One region of the Paenibacillus sp. FSL H7-0690 genome, then DNA from elsewhere that is predicted to be linked to it. Evidence: riboswitches for the same ligand, from Rfam matches in the RefSeq annotation. Region 1 holds a riboswitch; the other holds the start of a gene.
The links. A riboswitch is a leader RNA that binds a small molecule or an ion and turns the genes downstream of it on or off. The one in region 1 is predicted to bind S-adenosylmethionine.

Region 1 (8,414 bases):
GGCAGGGGCTGTGTATCCCATACTGCCGGGTGCGTTAGCAATCTATCTTGCCTTTTTTGTATACGGCTGGTTCTTTTCTTTTGAGCCCTTTGGGGTTTGGTTCTGGATTATTCAAACACTGATCGTTGTAGTTCTTTTTGTTGCTGATTATGTTGTAGGAGCGTGGGGTGTCAAAAAATTTGGCGGTTCACGTTCATCGATTATCGGGAGCACGATCGGGCTGATCTTGGGACCTTTTGTTATTCCAGCTTTTGGTCTTATCATTGGACCATTTCTAGGGGCTTTTATTGGAGAACTGATCGTGGGATCTTCCCCGTCTAAAGCTGCTAAGGTAAGTGTTGGCTCCATACTCGGCTTATTTAGCAGCACCTTGGTCAAAATCGTGTTGCAGGTAATTATGGTCGTCCTCTTTTTTATATGGGTCGCCCGGTTTTAATTTAACAGTGAAGAAGGGGAAAGAGTTTGTCCAAGAAAGAGTCTTTTGTTAAAGGCACGCTTATCCTTGCTGCTGCAGCTTTGGTGGCAAGGGTACTCGGGCTTGTCCAGCGGGTGCCGCTGGAGCATTTATTTAATGATGTTGGTAATGCTTCATTTACACAGGCAAACACAGTTTATTTAATGTTATTACCGCTGGCTACAGCAGGGATTCCAAGTACATTAAGTAAAATGGTATCTGAGCGTTATGCACTGAATAGACCAAATGAAGCTCAGCAGGTGTATCGGGCGGCATTAATCTTTGGTGTTGTAGTTGGCGTAATTATGAGCGCATTGTTATACATAGGTGCTCCTTATTATGCAGAATATGCAAAAGTTCCTGAAAGTACTTTGGCGATCCGGGCCATAGCTCCGGCACTCCTACTCTTCCCTTCTATTGCAATGATGCGTGGTTACTTTCAAGGGCGGAATAATATGATGGCTGGTGGCATCTCTCAAATTGTGGAGCAGATCGCGAGGGTATCTACCGCTGTTCTTCTGGCATTTGTATTGTTACAAAAAGGGTACGACAACACGTGGATGGCTGCTGGTGCATCATTCGGTAGTGTATTTGGTAGTGTTGGTGCGTTTGGTGTAATGCTCTATTACGCTATGAAATTACGGCGTAGCGAGGGGCAAACTGCATTATACGAAACGAATGAAGCAAAGCTTCCTCTATTTGGAATTTATAAGGATATATTCAAATTATCCATTCCTATCGTTCTATCTTCAGTTACGGTTCCAGTAGTGAACTTTATTGATACATCTTTAATTGTACCGTTACTGAGTGGACAAGTTGGTGTAGCTGATGCCACACGTGCTTTGGGTATTTTCGGGAGTCGGGCACAGAGTGTCGCCGGGATTCCACCGGTTCTTTCTATAGCACTTAGCACATCACTTATACCAATTATTTCAGCTGCATATGCCCGTCGGGATGAAAAACATCTAAAAGGGCAAGTGACGTTAGCACTTCGAATCTCTATTTTAACAGGAGCACCGATTGTTCTATCACTCGTAGTTGCTGCATATTCAGTTAATGGTCTCTTGTTCAGTAGTTTAGATGGCAGTGGTATCGTAGCCATGCTTACTTTAGGAACGATCTTTCAGATTACGATGATGACAACGAACTCTATTTTGTTAGGTATGGGCAAATCGCGAATTTCCATGTATTATGTGTTAGCGGGTATTATTGTAAAATTAGTGGCAAGCTTATTACTTAGTAAGGTATTTGGCATCTACGGAATTATCGGTGCAACAGCACTTTGTTTCGTGGTCATTACTTTGCTTAACTTACGGATGCTGAAATCGATTGTGCCATTTGAAATTATGGGCAAACGTTGGGGCGGTTTCGCGATTGCGGTACTTGTGTCCGGCGGGATTGGTTATGGCTTGAATGAAGCTGGGATTCTGTTAACGGATCTGATGCCTGCACGTTTGGCGTTTCTGATCACTTGTCTTGTTGTAGGGGCAGCCGTTGTTGTTATTTATCTAGTACTGCTTATTGTGCTGGGTGTGCTGACTAAACAGGAAATCTCCAGTTATCCGCGGGCGTTGCAAAAATTATTGAATCCGCTGATGAAGTTACAGCCTGCACGTGTTCGTATGAGAGAATAGGTTTGACTTCTACACTGCATTTTGCTTCACTTAAAGAGTAGAAAATAGACAGATATTGAAGAAGGGACTGAGTAAATCATGGACAAAATTAGTTCTCCTGCTGAATTTCAGGTAGCCATTCAATCACCTCGATTAACAGTGGCCATCTTCAAGGCTGACTGGTGCTCGGATTGTAAATTTATCGATCCTTTTATCCCAGAGGTAGAGCAGGCTTATGCAGACCGCCTTACACTGGTTGAGGTAGATGTTGATGCCGTGGGCGATGTTAGCCAAGAACAAAATATTATGGGTATTCCAAGCTTCGTCGCATATTCGGATGGACGGGAATTGGTTAGATTCGTTAATAAATTGCGCAAATCCCGTGAAGAGATTGAGAATTTCCTTGATAAAGCGGTCCAAGTGCATCAAAGCCTTCAAAAGTAATTCCTAAGGAACCACCGCTTTCGCCTGTTTGTGCAAAAGCGGTGGTTTTTTGAAATATAAGTCTGGCTGCTTCTTCATTACTAAAAACTGCGGGTGATATTTTTGACGACAAATCAGTTGAAATGGCTTAGTTATCTTACTTGCCTTATCATGTTCCTCGCTGTACTCGGAGGAGCGGTAGTGACGAAGACTGGATCGGGCTTGGAATGCGGAAATGAATGGCCGCTCTGTCATGGAAAATTAATTCCGGCTTATACTATAGGCTCGATGATTGAATACACCCATCGCTTGTTTAGCGGTTTGGCAGGGTTATTCTCACTTGCCTCGATGTTTGCTTTTTGGCGTTATGCCCGTACGCGGCGCGATTTGCTGGGATATGCATTTATGACCTTAGTATTCGTCATCGTTCAAGGTGGTATGGGAGCGCTTGCAGTAATTAAATCCCAATCCGCTGCTGTAATGGCGTTGCATATGGGTTTTTCTTTGATCGCCTTTTCAAGCGCTATGATGTTGGCTCTTGGAACCAAGAGATGGCATGAAGCGCGCGAGTATGATCATAAGCTGGAGGCTCAAAAGAAGCCCGTAAGTAAGGCATTTCGCAATTTAACCTGTTTTACTGCCATCTATTCTTATATTGTCGTGTATATTGGAGCCTTTGTAAGTCATACGGATTCACAAGGCGGGTGTTCGGGTTGGCCGCTTTGTAATGGAGAATGGGTTCCGGAGCTTTCCGGAGGAGTAGGTGTTGTTTTTACGCATCGGATTGCGGCTTTAATCTTATTCATGCTTACTGCGCTGCTCGGGCATTTAGCATTTTGGAAACATAAGGATTATCCAGAGCTTAGAGCGCTAGGTATAGCTGCAGTGCTGTTATGCTTGATGCAGGTATTTAGTGGGGCGGCTGTGGTTTACACTCTAGATAATGAAAGGCTGTACATATTTGCCGCTTTGGCTCATATTTTGCTGATTGCCAGTTTGTTTGGTGTCTTATGTTATATGAGTGTAAGAGTCTGGCAGCTAAATCGCGCGAGTAGTGTCGTGTCTGGAAAAAATGTAACGAACCCAATGATTCCACCGCCTTGGTAGAACATTCCCTCCGTGGATAGAGGCGCTTCACCCGCGGAATAATAAAGTGGAAATCGGTATATCGTGGAGCTGATTGGCCGATGCTTACGTCGCGAGTTTTGTACGAAGCAGTCCATGGAAGCAGACGCTGAACAAAACTTTAGGAGGACTGGGATATGCTGCGGGTATTACTTGGAGAGCCGCCTCGAAAGAACAGCGGTGTGTTGGCTGATGCGATGGAGAATATGGCCACTTTTGCAGCATTGCTGCGCAAGGAAATGAGTGCCCATGAGGATAATGACCATGAATACCGCAAGCTGGAGATTTGGACACGTGGGCTGATTTCCTCTCTGGATGAACTGGAGCAAAGTTGGTTCGCGGCCGCTTTTTACCGGAAATTAGTGATTGCGGGTTATATGGATGATATGACACCGGTGGAACAGGGCGATTATGCACGTTATGTTTATTTTTATAAAGATGGCTTTATCCGGGTTTTCTCTCTTCTGGACAAGCTTGGGACGGTACTGAATCATTTTTATGATCTCAAAACATCCAAATTAAAAACGCACTTTTCTTACTTTACAGTGCTGCGTCAGCTTCAATTATTGAATGTGCATCCTGCATTAGCGGATCAACTGGAAGAGATTAAGAACTCCTACCGCGATCCATTGGAGAATTTACGCAAGCGCAGAAATGCTGAAATTCATTATATGAATTCCGAAATGCAGGATGATTTGTGGCAGCGGCACCAAGGTCTGCATGACAAAATTCAGCTCGAGGATCTGGATAGCCATCTTCAGGATTTAAAACAATCGCTCGAAATGAACTGTAAGACATTAATCGCGGCATTCAGCTACAGCAATGAACAGCTGCGTAAGGAAATAAGCAAGGCAAAGAGCATAAAATCGTAATTGTTCAATATATTTCCTTTTGACAAAAATAGATAAACTCACTATACTTATGCTTGCATTAAAGTATGTACGATTTCAGAAAAAATATAATTTCATAACTTTATCTTATCGAGAGCGGCGGAGGGATAGGCCCGATGAAGCCCGGCAACCGATTTGTATCCAGCGCGGGAAGCGTTGTACAAATGTCATGGTGCTAATTCCTACAATGGCGCAGGTTGCGGTCGTTGGCAGATGAGAAGGCATTGTCTTAATAAACCCACAGAGCCTCTTGCGATCTGCATCGATCGTTGGAGGTTTTTTTGTATAGAATAAGTGAAGTATAAAGGGGGGGCGACGAGAGTTGATTAATCTAAAAGGGATAACAAAGGTTTATGGAAAAGGGAGTAATGCGGCAACAGCACTTTCTGGATTGAATCTGTCCATCGAGAAAGGTGAAATATTCGGAGTCATCGGCCACTCTGGAGCCGGGAAAAGTACATTGATCCGTTGCATTAATCTGTTGGAACGTCCGACAGAAGGAGAGGTCTGGGTAGACGGTGTTGAGCTAACCAGTCTTAACCAAGGTCAGCTGCAGGAACAGCGGCGCAAGATTGGGATGATTTTTCAACATTTCAATTTGCTGTCTTCGGCGACCGTATACGATAATATTGCCTTTCCACTGCGCCTTGCAGGTACATCTAGAACAGCTATTGATACAAAAGTGAAAGAGTTGCTCGCTTTAGTTGGGCTCGAAGAACATAAAGGTAAGTATCCTTCTCAGTTATCTGGAGGACAAAAGCAGCGGGTCGGCATCGCCCGGGCACTAGCCAGTGACCCTGATGTACTGCTGTGTGACGAGGCCACTTCTGCGCTTGATCCCCAGACAACGGACTCCATTCTTAAGCTGCTGCTCGATATTAATAAAAGATTCCATTTGACCATTGTGCTGATCACACATGAAATGCATGTAATCCAGAGCATCTGCGACCGTGTCGCGGTCATTCATGGTGGTGGGATTGTTGAGCAAGGCAAAGTTACAGAGGTATTTCTCAAGCCGCAGCATGAGGTTACACGCGATTTCATCCGCAGTGAGACACAGAATGAAGGACCTCTTCGAGTGGCGCTTGATGCTGCTGCCGGGGATAACTCTCAAGCTGTCAAAATTACTTTTTTCGGAGAAAAAACTTACGGCTCGGCACTATCCGATGTCGTGCGTGATACGGGTGTAAGCTTTGCAATCTTACATGGTACCATTTCAACGATTAAAGATGTGCCTTATGGACAGATGATTGTGCGGTTCGAAGGGCCAGCTGAGGCGATTGCTGTAACGATCTCCAGGCTAATTGCTCAAGGCCTTGATGTGGAGGTGATTTCGTAATGAATTTTGCAGATCTAAATTGGCAAGAAATGATGGATGCTACGGTTGCTACTATAAAAATGATATTTTTTTCCGGATTGTTCACAATTATTCTTGGTTTGCCACTCGGAATTCTATTGTATTTATGGGGGAAATCGAATAGTATAGTAATCAGAGTAACTTACTCGGTCTTATCATTACTTGTAAATATTCTACGTTCCGTACCCTTTATCATTTTGATGGTGGCTCTAATTCCTTTCAGCAAAGCCGTTGTTGGAACCTCCATTGGTGTACTCGGTACGATTCCACCTCTGGTGATTGGTGCAGCTCCGTTTTTTGCCCGCTTGGTAGAGACGTCGTTAAGAGAGGTAGACCGCGGAGTCATCGAAGCCGCACAAGGTATGGGAGCATCGACGAACCAAATCGTTATGCGTGTGCTTTTGCCAGAAGCTCGTCCAGGCCTGCTCGCTGGAGTTACGATCACACTGGTTACACTGGTCTCCTATACAGCAATGGCTGGTATGGTTGGGGGCGGCGGATTAGGTGACTTGGCGATTCGTTACGGCTACCACCGCTATGAGACGGAGATTATGATTGTTTCTATAATATTTATTGTCGTACTGGTGCAATTGCTACAAATGGCCGGTGACCGACTCGTAAAACATTACACACGGAAATAAGGTACATCCATATATATCCTTATTCAATACAAAATATAGATTAGAGGGGGATTTACAATGAAAAAAGTACTACTTACATTTTTTAGCCTGACACTGGTTGCGGTGCTTGCGGCTTGCGGTAACAACAATGCATCTAATAATGCTGGGAGCTCGGCTGCTACAACAGCACCAAACGCAGAAGCAACAAGTGAACCTACTAAAGATCCAGTGAAATTGGTGATTGGTGCCTCACCTGTTCCTCATGCTGAAATTTTGAAGGCTATTGCTCCATTGCTTGAAAAAGATGGAATTACACTTGAAATCAAAGAATTCACTGACTATATTCAACCTAACGTGCAGCTTGATGAGAAGGAGTTAGATGCTAACTTTTTCCAACACCAACCGTATCTGGATGACCAAAACAAAAATAATAAAACCGACCTGGTCTCTGTTGCATCCGTTCACGTTGAACCTTTTGGAGCTTATTCCAAAAAAATCAAATCGATCGATGAGTTGGCTGATGGTGCAAAAGTTGCCATTCCGAACGATGCTACTAACGGTGGCCGTGCACTAATCCTACTTGCAAAAAATGGTCTGATTACCTTGAAAGATGATACAAACATTGCTGCAACAAAAGCAGATATCACTGAAAACAAGAAAAATCTCGACATCATTGAGTTGGAAGCTGCTATGCTCCCACGTCAACTGGATGAGGTAGACCTTGCTTTGATCAACACGAACTTTGCACTAGACGCTGGTCTTGTGCCAACTAAAGATGCATTGTTCATCGAGGGTGTAGATTCCCCTTATGCTAACATTTTGGTAACCCGTCAAGACAATAAAGATTCCGAAGCCATCAAAAAGCTGGTTGCTGCCCTGAATTCTCCAGAAGCTAAAGCTTTCATTGAAGAAAAGTACGAAGGTGCGATCATTCCAGCGTTTTAAGGAATGAAGCTAAATTCGTCTATAGTCATAACAAGAACCCGCAGCCAAGTTGGCTTGCGGGTTTTATGTTCTAAGGTTGTGAGAGAATGTTAAATCCTCTATAATAAGAAAATCCCGATCTCCTTTACAGGAGAATCGGGAGGGTTATTGAACGGGATTTAGAATACTTGAACTACTTCTTCAACGCCTTCTACTTCTTCAAGGAGGGCGCGTTCAATCCCGGCTTTCAAGGTGATCGTGGAGCTTGGGCAGCTGCCGCAGGCACCCATAAGTTTCAACTTAACGATGCCGTCTTCCACATCGACCAGTTCTACGTCACCGCCATCGCGCTGCAGGAACGGACGAAGCTTATCCAGCACTTCTAGTACTTCATCATACATTTCGGTGCTTTGTGCATTCTCACTCATTTCTCAATCACTCCTTTCGTAAGTTCATTATAGTACAAAAAGTTAAAAAATAAAATGGTTAGGCGGAATAGGGAGATCATCATGAGACCAATTATTGAATTTTGTTCCAGCAACATGGGTCACGGAACAGACAAGCTAATGCATAAGCTGGAGGAAAATCCAGATTATGATGTCATTGAATACGGATGTCTGAACAATTGTGGAGAGTGTTATTTAATGCCTTTCGCCATGGTTGAAGGTGACATTATTGCAGCAGACACTGTTGCAGAGCTAGAAGAGAAAATTGAGGCCAAGATCAAAGAGCTTGAGGCTTGGTTTAATATAGATCTTGACTAAATTTCTCGAGAAAAAAAGAGGGAGCACTCCATAATCTAAATTATGGAGTGCTCCCTCTTTTTGGAACCTTACTTGAACAAAATCCACCAATTTGATCGATTAGGCAACATATTGGAGAGTGCAGGGGCTACCGTGAAGGTGCCACCGGACTCAGGCGACCTTATATTGAGTGTTTTCCTACATTTGGATTGCTATCGGACCCCATAGTCACTATTCACCTGAAAAACAGCATAAATGAACCTCA
Region 2 (8,414 bases), 3.0 Mb from region 1:
CGACCTCTTATGGAGGATATATTCGCAAGACAAAGGAAGGTTTACCGACGAATGCGGTATATGGATTTTTGCAGTATTTTTTTGATGCAGTAAGTACGTTTGAGCCTTCTCATGTCGTATGCTGCTGGGATATGGGTAAAGGAACGTTCCGTACCGAGAAATATGATGGATACAAATCCAACCGGATCGAAGCTCCGCTGGAATTAATTCCGCAATTTGATCTAGTAAAAGAAGTAGTGGCTGAGCTAGGTGTGCCAAACATCGGTCTTGCCGGCTATGAAGCAGATGATTGCATTGGTACGCTAGCATCCTGTTACAGCGATAATTCTGAGGTTTACATTCTGACGGGTGACCATGATATGCTGCAGCTTATTGATGAGAATGTTAAGGTCGTCATTATGAAAAAAGGACGCTCCAACTATAAAGTTTATGACCTTGCAGAATTGCTTGAGGATAAAGGTCTAACCCCTAGACAGGTTATTGACCTGAAGGGCTTTATGGGCGATACAAGTGATAATTACCCTGGTGTAAAAGGGATTGGTGAGAAAACCGCGCTGAAGCTGTTAACGGAATACGGTACAGTTGAAGGTGTAATTGAGAATCTTCACTTGCTCCCTAAAGGTGTGCGGTCCAAAATTGAAGGCGACCTTGATATGCTGCATCTATCAAGAGAGCTGGCTGAAATCCGTTGTGATGTGCCTGTGGTCTGTGAGCTGGCGGAAGCTTTATGGCAATTACAACGGGAAACAGCCGCGCGTAAATTTCAAGAACTGGAATTTGGCAGCCTGATGCATTTGATCGCTGAGGTGCAGGACGAACGGGGAATTGTACAGATTGAGTTAGGTGATCTGGGTTAAGGAGAGTCTCCCTTCATGCAAAAAAGCATGAAGGGAGTTTTATTATTGTGATAGCGCTTCATCCAACGTATAATAAGGGCTGTTGATTGTTTTATTTTATATTAATTTTTATTTTCAAACTGGATGGCGGATTATTGCTTAATGGAGAAGGGAGATAGTTGCTATGAAGTTATTGGGAGCGATTGAAGCAGGCGGAACGAAGTTTGTATGCGGAATTGGTTATGAGGACGGTACCATTCTGGACCGAGTTAGCTTTCCGACAACAACACCGGAAGAAACGATGGGACTCGTAATCGACTATTTTAATGGGAAGAATGTAGAAGCTTTTGGTATTGGATCGTTTGGACCGATTGATCCCGTGCTGGACAGCCCTACTTATGGTTACATAACAACGACACCAAAACCTCACTGGGGACAATATAATTTGGTAGGTACAATGGCTGAGCAATTTAACGTGCCGATAGGTTTTGATACGGATGTGAATGGTGCAGCGCTGGCGGAAAGTAAATGGGGAGCGGCTAAAGGTCTGGACAGCTGCCTTTATATTACGGTTGGGACAGGCATTGGAGCGGGAGCAGTAGTTGGAGGTCAGATGGTGCATGGATTGTCTCATCCTGAGATGGGACATATTCTAGTTCGCAGACATCCAGAGGACACGTTTGAGGGCTACTGCCCTTATCATGGCGATTGCCTTGAAGGGTTAGCCGCAGGTCCGGGGATTGGCAAACGCTGGGGACAACCAGCAGGCGAGCTGCCTGTTGACCATCCAGCTTGGGATATGGAAGCTCATTATCTTGCACATGCACTTATGAATTACGTGTTGATTCTGTCTCCCGAAAAAATCGTAATGGGCGGTGGTGTCATGAAGCAAAGCCACTTGTTCCCGCTAATTCGTACCAAGCTGCAGGAGCTGCTGAAGGGTTATGTTCAGCATCCAGCGCTAAATACCGACATCGATAATTATGTTGTGCCACCGCAGCTTGGAGATAACGCAGGACTTGCAGGTGCGATTGGACTGGCAACTTTAGCTTTGGCAAGAAACTAGTATAAAAAGATATTGACTGTTAGGAAATATATGGTATTGTAGGATATAACAGTATAGCATTTAATGAGGGAGCACCTCTTTCACGTTTATCGTGAGAGTGGTGCTTTTTTGCGTTTTCCGAGTCTGACAGTGTGGCATTCACATCAGCGAATAAGTAGCTCAGACCGGTAGGTATAGTGCTTGCTGAAGACTAGAAAGGCAGGGATGAATATGCAAATTGTATTTATGAATCGCTTATCCAGAATATCCGGGGTGGATCAAGAGGTGTTCGCTCAGCTATGGATTGGAGAGGAAGAAGGAGTGTGGAGTCTGGGCTGGCGTGATTTTTCAGGCGGTGAGGAAACACAGGAGCATTTGTGGTACGCGGGTGGTTCATGGAATGAAATGCTTTGTGTTTACAGGCATGAGCTGGCGGTGAAGATGGGGGATGGCTATCGGCCGTTGATTGATGGCGTATTTCATGAAGAAGACGGCCTTACCGGGCGTAATCAGGAGCAGCTAAGGCTGCAATATTACAGTGAATATAATGGGAACGAAGCTATATATGAGGAGTTATGTGCTTGGCGCCGCAGCCTAGCTTCTAGTGAACGGAAAGCCCCTTACATTCTTGCCAGCAATCGTTTGTTACGTTTGATAAGCACTTTCTTGCCGCATACACCAGAGGAGCTGCTGCAGATCCCTGGTGTAGGGGAAGGAAAGGTAGCCCAATATGGCACGGATTGGTTGGCTATAACCTCTACGGCTGCAAGGGAACATTCCTTTCCTTTGAATTGGGTACACCAAGAAATTGAGGAGGATTCTTTTGTATCCTGGCTCTATAAACAGAAAGAGGTCAAATATAAGAAACAGCTAGAAAGACTGCGATTACGGCGAATTCTGCTGCAAGGGATCGAGAATGGGTTAGGGTTAGAACAGCTTAAGGTGAACAGTGGAGTGAACCGTCGCGAACTGATTGAGACGGTAGAGGAGCTGGAAAGAGAAGGTTATTGCGTGGAGAAACTGATCGAGGTAGAACTGAAAAATGTGCCGCAGAATGAGCAGGAGGCGATATGGAATGCCTATGCAGAGGTAGGAGATCTTTTTCTAAAGCCAGTGCTGCATAAGGTGTATGGGGAGGATTTTTCAGCAGCAGAAGGGCTGGATAGCTATTATGAACGTCTGCGGCTGATCCGCATTCGTTTCCGGCGGGAGCAAGCTCCTAAAGTGGGCATGGCGACCAGTTTCTAGTAGCTTTTTATCATATCAAAAAGACGAAGGCTTCCTTACACCATAGGGTTAAAGGGCCTTCGTCTTGCCTATTCGTCCGTTTATTTTCATAGCCATTCTTTCTTGCGGAATACATACAGCATCCCACAGCCTAACGTCAACATTAGACCTATAACGGCAAAATAACCGTATTTCGTATGCAATTCCGGCATATGATCAAAGTTCATCCCATAGATTCCGGTAATTACGGTCAAAGGCATGAATATCGTTGTAATCGCGGTAAATACTCTCATAATTTCATTGGCGCGGTTGGCGATACTGGATTGGTAGGCCTCACGTAAGTTGCCCATGAGATCGCGGTACGTCTCAAAGGTTTCGGATATTTTAACTGCATTTTCATAAATGTCGCTAAAGTATTTCTGCAGCTGATCATCAATCAGACGGAGGTCTTTTTTATTCAGGGTATTGATAACCTCTTTCTGTGGTCCCAGCATCTTCTTTAACCATAAGATCTCACTTCGCAGACCGATAATCTCACTCAGATGAGATTTCTTGGTATGCATTAGGATATCCTCTTCAAGCTTCTCAATCCGGGCTTCAATTCGGTCACCTACGGAGAAATAATTATCTACGACAAGGTCGATAAGCAGGTAAAGGAATTGGTCGGGTTCGCTAACCTCTTGTTCCCATAACATGGGCTTCAGGACGCGTAGCTCGTGAATCTTTTGTTTCGTTACAGTAATAATATAATGTCTGCCCAAGAATATATTGAGCGCCCGCAGGAAGATTTCCTCATCATCAAAGCGGATGCTGTTTACAACAATAAAGTAATGACTTTCGTATATTTCGATCTTTGGACGTTGATCCTCTTCACTAAGGCAATCCTCAACAGCGAGATCATGCAGGTTGAACAGGGGCTGAAGCAGCTCCAAATCCTCCACATCTGCATCAATCCAATAGAACCCTTCTGTTGGGGGTGTCAATGTTTCATCAATTTCATCAATAGGTGTAAAAACCCCTGCATTCACCAGCCGGATTTTCATCTGATTCCACTCCTTCTATCCCCGGGTCTTCACCAGGGACTGCTAATTAAGCACAGAGAAAAAATCAGCTTGGCCGGCGTTACAATCAATACAAGAGGCCGAATGACGATTCGAGGGCATGAAGAAGAACTGCTCCCGCCGCCGGCAAGCTGATGATTATCCTGTGTGGTTGCTCATTCTGTACACTTAATTGCGAGCTCGGGTCGCCTTCCATTCTTCTTCTCACCTCTTCTTTTCGTTCAGGTATGAAATACTTGTCTAGTATAACAACGGAGTATGCCTCTTTCAAGCAAATTTATTGTTACTTTGAGGCTACTTCAGCATTGTATGGACTTGACGAAAAGGAGGTTCATGATTTAAAGTAAATTTTAAAGAAATTTAATTGAATACAGCTAAATCTTATCAAGAGCAGGTGGAGGGACTAGCCCTATGAAACCCGGCAACCGGCGTGTGAACGCACGGTGCTAATTCTTGCGGAACTTTGCTGACGACTAAACCTCGTCCAAAAGTTTCTGGCAGATGAGAGAGGCGCATATGACTGTAGATATGACCTTTCTCGTTTTCCGAGAAAGGTCTTTTTATTGTTCAGAAAGCCGCGATGTGACAACATAACCTAAATACAGTTAAGGAGTGGAAAGACAATGCCAATTAAAATTCCCGACAGTTTACCAGCAAAAGAAATACTATCCGGTGAAAATATTTTTGTGATGGATGATAGTTTGGCTTTCCATCAGGATATCCGTCCACTAAGGATTGCTATTCTGAATCTCATGCCGACTAAAGAAACGACGGAGACTCAATTGCTGCGTTTAATAGGAAATTCACCGCTACAAGTTGACGTTACCTTGCTGCATCCACGCTCACATACTTCTAAGAATACTTCTGCTGAGCATTTGAGAAGCTTTTACAAAACTTTTGACGAGATCAGCCACCGCCGTTTGGATGGTCTTATTGTTACAGGAGCACCCGTAGAGCAAATGGAGTTTGAGGAAGTATCCTATTGGGAAGAGCTAAAAGAGATTTTTGAATGGAGCAAGGATAATGTGACCTCGACCATGCATATCTGTTGGGCGGCGCAGGCAGGGTTGTATCATCATTTTGGTGTTCGTAAAGTAGCTTTGCCTGAAAAATGTTTTGGAGTATTCTCCCATACGATTAATCAAAATAACATTAAATTGCTGCGCGGCTTTGACGAGGTATTCCATGTACCGCATTCCCGTCATACCGATGTCTCCCGCGAAGATATTGAGAGCAATCCAGATCTGCAGATTCTGGCGGAATCCGAAGAAGCTGGTATGTATCTAGTAGCTACGACCGACGGCAAACAAATATTTGTGACCGGACATTCCGAATACGATCCATTATCCTTGAAATGGGAATATGATCGTGATTTGGAGAGGGGCATGGAGATGGCCTTGCCGAAACACTATTTCCCTAAAGATGATCCAGAACGAACACCTCCTGCAGTGTGGCGTGCACATGCCAACTTATTATTCTCTAATTGGCTCAATTACTATGTATATCAAGAGACACCTTACGATATCGACCCGATTGTTTATTAAGATCAGCGCTACATTACAATTTAGGAGGCATTTATCATGGACGACAAACTTAGGATTGAAAGCAGACTGGCACAAATAGGTTCACAAGAAGATCCGGCTACCGGAGCCATTAATTTTCCTATCTATAATGCTACGGCATTCCGTCACCCGAAGCTTGGGCAGAGCACAGGTTTCGATTATAGCCGTACCAAAAGTCCAACCCGTTCCGTACTAGAGAATGCGGCTGCGGAATTGGAGTCTGGTGATGCAGGTTTTGCCTGTAGTTCTGGGATGGCAGCTATTCAAACCATATTTACCCTGTTTGGGCAAGGCGATCACTTGATCGTTTCGCTGGATCTTTACGGCGGGACCTATCGTTTGTTGGAACGAATTATGTCCAAGTTTGGAATCACTGCTTCCTATGTAGATACGAATGATTTGGATGCGCTTGAGGCTTCACGCCTTCCAAATACGAAGGCGATATTTATTGAAACGCCAACGAATCCTTTGATGATGGTTACGGATATTGCAGCAGTAGCTACTTGGGCCCGTCATCATGGGCTGCTCACAATTGTAGACAATACACTGCTGACTCCATTTTTCCAGCGTCCTCTGGAATTAGGTGCAGACATTGTAGTCCATAGTGCTACCAAATATTTGGGCGGACACAATGATGTACTTGCTGGTCTTATTGTATCTAAAGGGGCTGAATTATCCGCTGAAATAGCGATTCTACATAACTCTATTGGCGCTGTGCTTGGGCCAACAGACAGTTATCAGCTGATGAGAGGCATGAAGACACTGGCCCTGCGTATGGAACGGCACGAGAGTAATGCGCTAGCAATTGCCCGCTATCTACAAGGGCATCCGGCGATTGCGGAAGTGTTCCATCCAGGTCTGCCGGATCATCCGGGATATGAAATCCAGAATCGCCAGTCCTCGGGCAATACCGGAATTTTTTCTTTCAAATTAAAAGATGCCAGATACGTAGAACCTCTGCTTCGTCATATCCGGCTTATTGCCTTCGCGGAGAGCCTCGGCGGGGTTGAATCGCTAATGACCTATCCTGCAGTACAGACGCATGCGGATATTCCTGTGGAAATTCGGAATGCGGTGGGTGTAGATGATCGATTGCTGCGCTTCTCGGTCGGTATTGAACATGCGGAGGATCTAATTGCTGATCTTGGTCAAGCTTTAGAGGCTGCGCGGGCGGAAATCGAAACGAAGTAAAAGTAACGGCAACCCAGATCGGCACCGAATGCTGGGAAATATCGAGGATCTATCTCACCGTTGATTTAGAGCTGGTGTTGGACGCAGGATGAAATAGAGCTGTCTCATAAGCCGGGAATTGGCTGCTGGGATAGCTCTTCTTTTTGGACTTTTTGCTATTGGACACAGCTGACCTTAGACACAGCATTATTACACATTTGGAATGTTAACGGACTCCACAGCAGCTATTGCGCTAAAAACCAGCCTTCATGAGTCTCTTGTCAAGGAATAGCGTCGCTGGAGTCCAGAACTATGCTCCAAAGGCTAAATACTAACTAATAACGTCATCTGTGTCCGGCAGCCTCAAGGAATTTTGATTCACCGGGTGCAGGCAGCAATGTAAGGACTCTTTCTGCTGGATGGTATCTTGCTAAGAAAGTAAAAAGTTTTTCAAGCTGTTCAGATTGTGATACGATGAGGAAATGAACTGTTCATTTATTAAAATATAAGGTATAAGTTACATACTGTACTTTATCCTTATGTTACTACGAGAAACGGTTGTTATCTCTAAAGGACGACAACGTTATTTTTCTTGTGATTTTGTGAATCTACCATATCCCTAAGGGTTTAAAAGGAGGATGCGAACGATGAGTGCGATAGATCTTATTTTGGATAAAGCCCTGCGGGGTGACCGTCTCCAATTGGAAGATACCATCCGACTATTCGAGAGCAACGAAATTGAGAAAATGGGTGCTGCTGCAAACACTATTATGGAACGCTGGCATCCGGACCCGTTAGCCACATTTGTAATTGGCCGTAATATTAACTATACGAATGTATGTGATGTGTACTGCCGTTTTTGCGCTTTTTACCGCAGACCAGGCTCGGATGAAGGCTATGTGCTGCCAGATGAGGCGATTTATCAAAAAATTGCTGAAACGATTGCTGTTAATGGTACAGAAATTCTTATGCAAGGTGGAACTAATCCTAACCTTCCATTTAGCTACTATACAGATATACTGCGCGGAATTAAGCAACGTTTCCCTGAAATTACAATGCACTCCTTCTCTCCTGCGGAGATTATGAAGATGAAAGAAGTGTCAGGATTACCACTGGAACAAGTGGTTCGTGAAATTCATGCTGCGGGTCTGGATTCCTTGCCAGGCGGAGGCGCAGAAATTCTTGATGACCGTACACGCCGCAAAATCAGCCGGCTAAAAGGCTCGTGGCGCGAGTGGATGGATGTAATGCAGACAGCACATAAAGTGGGTATGAATACAACAGCAACAATGGTGATTGGGCTTGGAGAAAGTATGGAAGAACGAGCTTTGCACTTACTACGTGTACGTGAGGCTCAGGATGAGTGTATTGCCAACAAATATGATTCTGAAGGTTTCTTGGCCTTTATCTCATGGACATTCCAGCCGGACAATACCAACCTGAAGCTGGACAGACAAACGCCTGAGGAATATCTGAAGACGGTAGCGATCAGCCGCCTTGTGTTGGATAATAT

Region 2: another riboswitch for S-adenosylmethionine. It lies ahead of metA (homoserine O-succinyltransferase); the one in region 1 lies ahead of MHI32_RS25655 (methionine ABC transporter ATP-binding protein).

The regions. Positions count from the first base shown of each region.
Region 1 covers NZ_CP150281.1:5,832,549-5,840,962, reverse strand. Annotated here, with positions in the region: gene MHI32_RS25680 (DUF456 family protein) at 1-436, shown strand, start outside; gene MHI32_RS25675 (polysaccharide biosynthesis protein) at 463-2,088, shown strand; gene MHI32_RS25670 (thioredoxin family protein) at 2,167-2,511, shown strand; gene MHI32_RS25665 (heme A synthase) at 2,614-3,597, shown strand; gene MHI32_RS25660 (Cthe_2314 family HEPN domain-containing protein) at 3,753-4,487, shown strand; SAM riboswitch class I at 4,590-4,725, shown strand; gene MHI32_RS25655 (methionine ABC transporter ATP-binding protein) at 4,828-5,844, shown strand; gene MHI32_RS25650 (methionine ABC transporter permease) at 5,844-6,503, shown strand; gene MHI32_RS25645 (MetQ/NlpA family ABC transporter substrate-binding protein) at 6,561-7,427, shown strand; gene MHI32_RS25640 (NifU family protein) at 7,586-7,834, opposite strand; gene MHI32_RS25635 (YuzB family protein) at 7,916-8,170, shown strand.
Region 2 covers NZ_CP150281.1:1,949,142-1,957,555, forward strand. Annotated here, with positions in the region: gene MHI32_RS08475 (5'-3' exonuclease H3TH domain-containing protein) at 1-857, shown strand, start outside; gene MHI32_RS08480 (ROK family protein) at 1,021-1,902, shown strand; gene MHI32_RS08485 (HRDC domain-containing protein) at 2,113-3,129, shown strand; gene corA (magnesium/cobalt transporter CorA) at 3,216-4,151, opposite strand; SAM riboswitch class I at 4,548-4,677, shown strand; gene metA (homoserine O-succinyltransferase) at 4,793-5,713, shown strand; gene MHI32_RS08500 (PLP-dependent transferase) at 5,750-6,922, shown strand; gene mqnC (cyclic dehypoxanthinyl futalosine synthase) at 7,549-8,414, shown strand, end outside.